Regions from separate parts of the Desulfovibrio sp. SGI.169 genome, predicted to be linked through region 2. Evidence: predicted binding sites of a transcription regulator. Region 2 holds the regulator's gene; the other holds the start of a gene.
The links. Region 2 encodes sigma-54, which starts transcription at its own class of promoters, with help from an activator protein. Its sites were predicted from a motif close to CTGGCACGGNNNNTGCTT; they were not measured.
Positions count from the first base shown of each region.

Region 1: flgB (flagellar basal body rod protein FlgB) is a predicted target of sigma-54. The motif match lies at 2,639-2,656, and genes of this name have one in related genera.

Region 1 covers NZ_JBNPLS010000007.1:55,643-59,499, reverse strand. The annotation lists gene ACQRA4_RS05500 (glycerate kinase type-2 family protein) at 1-942, opposite strand, end outside; gene fliE (flagellar hook-basal body complex protein FliE) at 1,258-1,704, opposite strand; gene flgC (flagellar basal body rod protein FlgC) at 1,731-2,171, opposite strand; gene flgB (flagellar basal body rod protein FlgB) at 2,185-2,598, opposite strand; gene ACQRA4_RS05480 (3'-5' exonuclease) at 3,007-3,546, opposite strand; gene ACQRA4_RS05475 (hypothetical protein) at 3,543-3,857, opposite strand, start outside.
Region 2 covers NZ_JBNPLS010000020.1:2,493-6,349, forward strand. The annotation lists gene rapZ (RNase adapter RapZ) at 1-458, opposite strand, end outside; gene hpf (ribosome hibernation-promoting factor, HPF/YfiA family) at 528-1,067, opposite strand; gene rpoN (RNA polymerase factor sigma-54) at 1,104-2,531, opposite strand; gene ACQRA4_RS10170 (CTP synthase) at 2,939-3,857, opposite strand, start outside.

The DNA.
Region 1 (3,857 bases), on a different contig from region 2:
GCGCGTCAGCTCCACGGCTTTTTGCCGGGCCTCGCCCGTCATTCTGTCGGTCAGCACGCAGGGAACATAACCGCAAGCCTCGGCGGCGCGCGCGGCGGCATCCAGAGCCTGGCGGTTGGTGGCCGCCAGTATGTTCCGCACCCGGCTGAAAAGAGCATCGCCCGGCTTGGGCGTTTCCGGCACGCGCCCGGCCAGACCGGCGCGCAGATATTCCCGCACGGCCACAGGCAACCTGTTTTCAAGGCCAAAACGAGCGAGTATTTCATGGCAGTCGGCAAAGCTGGAGGCATCCGGCGCTGTGGGCCCGGAGGCAATGACATCCAGCGGGTCGCCGACCACATCGGATACAATGACGCTGAGCACGGATGCGCCGCCGGCGGCGCGGGCCAGTTGCCCGCCGCTGAAGGCCGACAGGTGCTTGCGCACGGCGTTGAGTTCGTGAATGGCGGCCCCGCAGTCCAGCAAAAGCTGGGTGGTTCGCTGCAGGTCAGCGAGATTCAGACCCGGAGCGGGAGCCGGCGTCAGGGCGCTGGCCCCGCCCGTGAGCAGGCAGATCAGCAAGTCCTGTTCCGTGCAGGTTCGGGCCATGTCCAGCATGCGCGCGGCGGCCCGCACGCCGGACTCGTCCGGCACGGGATGCCCGGCCTCGGCCTGCCGTATTCGCTTCAGAGGCAAGCCGTGATCGTACTTGACAACGATAAAGCCTTCATCAATGCGTTGCCCCAGCATATCCTCCAGAGCAAGAGCCATGGGCGCGACGCCCTTGCCCGCCCCCAGCACCCGCACCCGACGGCCGGCCAGATTCTGGCCGCGACCGTCCGCCACAAGCGTGAGGCCGCCCGCTCCGTCAAGGTGCATATGACGCAAAATAGCTTCATCTGGAGCCACCGCCTTCAGAGCCGCGTCCAGAATACTCCGCAATATTGTACGTTGTCGCTCCATATATGCTCCGTCCCAAGGAACTGAGTTGCACAAATTGCGCTTGCGCGGCCAGCAAGGCATGCTTCAAGCGTGAACTTGCCAGAATTCAAAAAATATTCCGGGCCGGCGCGGCCGGAAAGAGCCGGCGGCCCATGACAATGAGCTTCATGAACAGCGACGCGAAAGAGAAATCATGTTTGGCGGGCTCAAGGGCTGGCCCGAAATTGCCATGCGCTGTGAACGATGCGGCGCGTATTCCTTTTCGCCTTTTGCGCCGCCATTGGCATCTTTTATATTAATGCCTTGAACCCGGACGCTAGCCGGTGAAGCGTTCATTTAGAATTGCATTTTGGAAATTTCTTTATACGCCTCCAGCACCTTGCCGCGCACGGCGCTGGTCAGTTTCATGGCCAGGCTGGACTTCTGCATGGTGATCATCAGCTCGTGCACGTTCTGCGTGCGCCCGGATGCGAAATCGTCAATGGCCTGGGCCTTGGCGTTTTGCAGCTCATTGACCTTGTTCAGGGAATTTGTGACCGTACTGGTAAAGCTGTTGTCCGGCACAACAGGGGTATGCTGCTGATCCGGATAGCGAATGAAGTCGGCCTGCGCGCCGAAGGTTTCCCCCTTGTCCACACTGTCGCGCAGCAGACTCTGATCCAGAGTGCGGGAAAACAGCGTCTGCTTGCCCACGGGCATGCCCTGCTTGAGAGAGCTGTCCACCTTGTTGAAATGCCGCAACGCGTCGCTGTAAGCCCGCAAGCCCAGTGCCTGAACGCTCATAACCTACTCCTTGCTGCCTGCGAAAACTATGGTTTGCCTATTTCAAGAGCCTTGTTGTACATGCCCTTGATGGCTTCCACCGTGGTGACGTTGGCCTCATAGTTGCGCTGGGCGCTCATCAGGTTGGCCATCTCCTCCACCACATTGATATCTGGATATGAAACATAGCCCTCGGCATTGGCGTCGGGATGCCCCGGCTCATAAACCTGTTTGAGCGGGCGTTTGTCCATTGTCACGGCCATAACGCGCACCCCCTTGAGCTCACGGTCCAAAGCCGAGCGCATGTGCACGGAAAAGGGATCATCCACATCCGTGGCGGCCTGAACCACCGTGCGCCGACGATAGGGGCCGCCCAGCGGCGTGCGCGTTGTCTTGGCGTTGGCCAGGTTCATGGCGATGGTATTGATGCGGGTGCGATCCGCCGTGAGCCCGGAAGCTCCGATATCAAGCGCTGTCAGAAAATCCATGACGATCTCCCGGCTAAACCTGTTTGCCGTCCGCAATGACGGTGGATATGCCCTCGAACGTCTTGCTCATAACCTGGGTCAGGGCCGTATATTGCAACTGATTTTTAGCGTGCTTGGCCATTTCCTTGTCCAGATTGACGCGATCTTCGCCGTGAATCTGACGAGGTTTGAACTGTTTGGACCACTCGGGGCCGAAATTGTCCGGATTGAACGCCGCGGGCATGTGCCCCTCGCTGGTGATGCTCATGCGGCCCCGCATGTCAAGCCCCAGCGCGCTTTGCAGCTCTTTTTCAAAAGCAAGTTCGCGCGGTTTGTAATTGGGGGTTTCCACGTTGGCCAGGTTGCTGGTGATCACGTTCTGCCGCTGAAGCTGCATGTCCATGACCCGACCGACAAGACCAATCTGGCTGTTGAACAAACTCTTCATAACGCCTCCCGCATTCCCGAGAGAAATGCATGCCCAGGACAAGCAAAGAGCGTTCCAGAATAAACTATTATAATGAATCAAACATATTATATGATAAAAACGGAGGCGGCGCCAAGCATTTGGCGTAGCGCGCTTTCGGAAAACAAAGCGGAACAGGCATGGCGTCAGGCTTTCGTCGGCTGCACGCAAAACCAGAGCCTGGGCCGGAACGGCCCATAAAGCGTTTCAGCTTGAAACGCCCTGCCGGCGGAGAACGCCGGCAGACGCCGCGAGACGCGGGGCCGCCTGTTGACGTGCAGGCGCCGGTAGCGCGCGCCTTTGAACTTTGACTCTGTCAAAAGTCAAGATTCATTCTGCGGGAAATAAGCCAGCGGCATAAGAAGCGGCAGAGACGGAATTTTGCCGGGTTCAGAGGCGCATCTGGGCGTCCGTAACGCCCAGGGCGCGCAGACGCAGATAAACCTGAGCGCAGGCTTGCGCGTCAGACGCGGCATTGTGGTGATCCAGGGCGATGTTGAAATATTTGCAAAGCTGATCAAGTTTCTTGGACGGCAGAGGCAGGCTGCGCCGCGCGCCCTTCAGGGTGCAGAGAAAGGGCGTATTCGGCGCGGGCTGTCCGGCGGCCCGGCAGCAGGCCGTCAGCACGCGACGGTCAAAAGAGGCGTTGTGCGCCAGCAGAAAACGCGCGCCGCGCAAAAAAGCGACCGCCTCCGGCCATGCCTCGGCGAACGTGGGCGCATCCTTGAGCATGGGCCAGGTCAGACCGTGAATTTCCGTAAACATCACCCGTGTGGAGGGCGGCCGCAACAGGCTGTAAAAACAGTCCGCAACGCGACCGCCCTCAATGCGCGCAAGCCCCACGGCGCAGGCGCAGTGGGCCGCATAACCGGATGTTTCAAAATCTATGGCCACGCAACAGGATGTGGCCGGGATGCCCGCGGAGCTCACGCGGCGGCGCTTTTGGCGGCTTCGGCCAGACGCGCGGCGATATAGTCGCGCATGGTCGCGTCGTCCTTATCCAGGTTGAAGCAACAGGCGTCCTCGCCCATCAGCCCTTCCGGCACATAGTCGCCCAGTTCTTCCGGGTCCGTAATCATATCGGCGTAAAAGCAGACAGACAGCCAGCGGCTTTCAGGCTCATCGTCCACCACATCCACAAGCGCGAAAAGTTCGCGTTGTCGCTGCGCCTCATGCCGGGCCCGCAGGGAATAGCTGACGCCCGGCCGGGCCTTGAAATTCAGGCTCACGCCGGGCAGATT
Region 2 (3,857 bases):
CGGTTGCGCTCGGCGGCAAGAGCGGCCTCAAGGCCCATGCCCTCGCGTTCCAGAGGATGCGGGCGGCGGGTGGTGGCGTAGCGTCGCATGAGCACCTGCGCCTCAGCCTCCAGAAACAGCAACAGCGGTCGGATGCCCCTGGCGGCCATGACGCTCAACGCATCGTTGATTTCATCCAAAAAATTGCTCTGGCGCATGTCCATGCCCAGGGCAATGCCCCGGAAATGGCTCATGGAAGACCGCTCCATCATGCCGGCCATTTCCGGCGCCAGGCTCGCGGGCAGACCGTCAACGGTAAAATAGCGCAAGTCCTCAAAGACTTGCAGAGCGGTGCTTTTACCGGCGCCGGAAAGGCCGGTGACAATGCAAACCTGCACGGCGCGTGTGGCGGTTTCGGAACCGACCCCGGTCAAATCCGCGCCGGAAGGCTTGCGACAGGGAGCGTGTGGCGTGTTCATGGCATATTCGCGGACGCCGCCGAACCGGAGCGGAAACCCACCGGCCCGGCGGATCAAACATGGCTCAACCTACAGCACGGGGTCAATCAGGGCATAACCGCTGGTGCGACGCCGGTAGACCACATTGACGCGATTGCTTTCAGCATTGAGAAATACCAGAAACTCGCTGCCGATGGCATCCAGCTGCATCAGCGCCTCATCCAGATGCAACGGCTTGGGGGCGAAGCGGTCTGTACCCACCACGGGCTGATTTTCTTCATGCTGGGCTTCCAGGTTATAGGTGAAGACATCCACCTCAGTGTTGCGGGCCTTGCGGCGCTGCTCCTTGACCCTGGAAACCTGCCGCTTGATCTGAGCCTCCACCTTGTCAACCACAAGATCAATGGCCGCATACATATCGGAAGTCTGCTCTGTGGCATTGATGTGCAGCCCCTCACCGCTGACGGTTACTTCGCAGCGGTGGCGGAACTTGTCCACTGTGAGCACGACGTTTACTTCCAGACCGGCGGATTTGCCGTAAAAACGCCCCAGCTTTTCCATGCGGCGGCGGGCATACTTCTTCAGATGATCGGAGGCCTCAAAGTTCTTGAACGCAAAAGATATATTCATGTTTCCTCCTTGGGATTGCAAAGCACCGCTGCGGGATCAGAAGTGCTCCTTGCGACGTGACGACGAGGGAATATCCAGCGCCGTGCGGTATTTTGCCACAGTGCGGCGGGCTATGTTCACTTTCAGGCGTTCCTTGAGCATCTCGCCGATGCGTTCGTCGCTCAGGGGCCCCTTGGGGTCCTCATCGGCAATAAATTTCTTGATCAGGGCCTTGACGCTTTCCGAGCCGACCTGACTGCCGTCATCCAGCTCAAGACCGCTGTTGAAGAAAAACTTCAGTTCAAAAATTCCGTGAGGCGTGGCCACATATTTATTGCTGGTAATTCTGCTGACCGTGGATTCATGCATGCCGATATCATCGGCTATGTCTTTCAGAATCAGCGGAGCCAGCCTGGTGACGCCGTTCTCAAAAAAAGGCCGCTGATGGCGCACAATGCTTTCCACCACCTTGTACAGCGTGCGCTGACGCTGGTACAGGCTCTTGATCAGCCAAGTGGCCGAACGCATTTTTTCTGCAAAGTATTCCTTTTCCTTGTCCGAGGAGCTTCCCATATCCATGTGATAAAGCGAAGAAAGCTGCAACTGCGGCAGCCCGTCCTCATTGAGCAGAATGACGAATTCATCGCCCATCTTGTAGACAAAGACATCCGGACTCACATAGGTGGGTTCGCCGCCGCCGAAACTCGCGCCGGGCAGCGGGTCAAGACTCTGGATGATATCAAGATATTCCTTGAGTTCCTCCATATCTAGCTTGAACTTGCGCAGCAGCGGCTTGTAGCGCTTGGCCTCCAGGTCTTCCAGGTGGGATTGAACCAGCTCAAGCAAGATGGGGTCACGGTCGTAATTCAGGCTTTTCAGTTGTATCAGCAAGCATTCCCGCGCGTCGCGCGCGGCCACGCCCACGGGATCAAACAGCTGCACGCGCTCCAGCACGGTTCGCACCGCGTCGGAAGAAGATTTGGTCATCTCCGCAATTTCTTCCAGCGTGGCCTGCAAATAGCCGGAGGAAGCCAGATTGCCGATAATGACCTCGCCGATTTCTTTTTGCTCGTCGGTCAGTGTGGAGAGACGCAACTGCCAGAGCAGATGCCCTTCCAGAGAAGGCTTGGCGGCATAGCGGGCTTCCAGAGGTGAAATTTCTTCCGAGGCTTCAAACTCGCGCTGCTGCATCAGGCGGGGAGTGCTGGCAAACTCGCCGAGGTAGTCCTCCCACGAGGCGTCCTTGGCCAATTCTTTGTCATAAACCTCCTCTTCAACGCTGTCCCGGCGCTCGCTTTGGGCAGCCGAATCAACAGCGTCATCGCCGGAAGACTCTTCAAGAAAAGGATTGTCCAGCAGCTCCTGCTGAACGGTCTCCAGCAGCTCCAGACGCGAAAGCTGAAGCAGTTTGATGGCCTGCTGCAGTTGCGGCGTCATGACCAACTGCTGGGCCAATTTCAATTGCTGACGAAGTTCCAGTGCCATGACCGCTCTTTTACGCTGACGAGGTGAAATATTTAACAAATTTTCTATTTACAAGAATTGTGCCACATGCTGACAATTTATGCAATAGCCGAAGGCTGCGACAAGATGCGGTGGAATAGGCCCGCGCCGGCGGTTCGCCCAGACCGGCAGTCTGCTGACCCGCGCGCGAAAAGGGAGACGTTTCGCCTCCCTTTTCGCGCCAGACTATTGACGAAGCACGCTTTGCGATGTTTGCGCCGTTCAGGCCGCTTGCGCGGCTGAAAGACACGAAAAGCAGCCGCTTGCGGCGCGGCAAAGCCGCGCCCCGCTCCTGATTTCCGGGGCTGCCGACACAAGTCGGCAGCCCCGGGGAGGCGAAAAGCCCACCTTTGCGCGCTTCAAGCCCGGCGGCGGGCGGCATCCCGCATTCAGGCCCTGGATTGCCCCTTGGCCGCCTTGATGAACTCGCGGAACAGGGGATGGGCCGCCATGGGACGGGACTTGAACTCAGGGTGAAACTGACAGCCCAAAAACCAGGGATGGTCAGGCAGTTCAATGATTTCCACCAGAGAGTCGTCCGGGGCCGTGCCGCTGAAGATCATGCCCTTCTGTCCCAGAATTTCCTTGAAGGCATTGTTAAATTCGTAGCGGTGGCGATGCCGCTCATCCACCATATCCTTTTTGTACGCCTCATGGGCCCTGGTGCCTGGCTGCACCTTGCAGGGGTAGGAGCCAAGACGCATGGTGCCGCCCTTGTCGCTGCTGGCATCGCGTTTTTCCACATTTTTGGTGCGGAAGTCGAACCACTCGGTCATCAGATAAATAACCTTGTGGTCGGACAGGGGATTAAATTCTTCTGAATTGGCATCTTCCAGACCCGCCGCATGCCGGGCAAACTCAATGACCGCGCACTGCATGCCCAGGCAGATGCCAAAAAAGGGCACACGCTTTTCACGGGCATAGCGGATGGCCGCTATCTTGCCTTCCACGCCGCGATAGCCGAAACCGCCAGGCACCAGAATGCCGTCACAGCCCTCGAACACCGAGGCCGCGTTCCGCTCGGTCACATTCTCGGAATTGACGTAACGCAGCTCCACCGCCACGCGGTTGGCCACGCCGCCGTGAATCAGAGCCTCGTGCAGGCTCTTGTAGGCTTCTTTCAGGTCCACATACTTGCCCACGATGGCGATAGTCACCCTGCCCTGCGGGTTGGCGCCGTCGTGAACCAGTTTTTCCCAGGATTCCAGATGCGCGTTGCGCGCGGGCAGGCGCAGCATGATGGCCACTTTCTGATCAAAGCCCTCCTCATAAAACTTGAGGGGCACTTCATAAATATTGTCCACATCC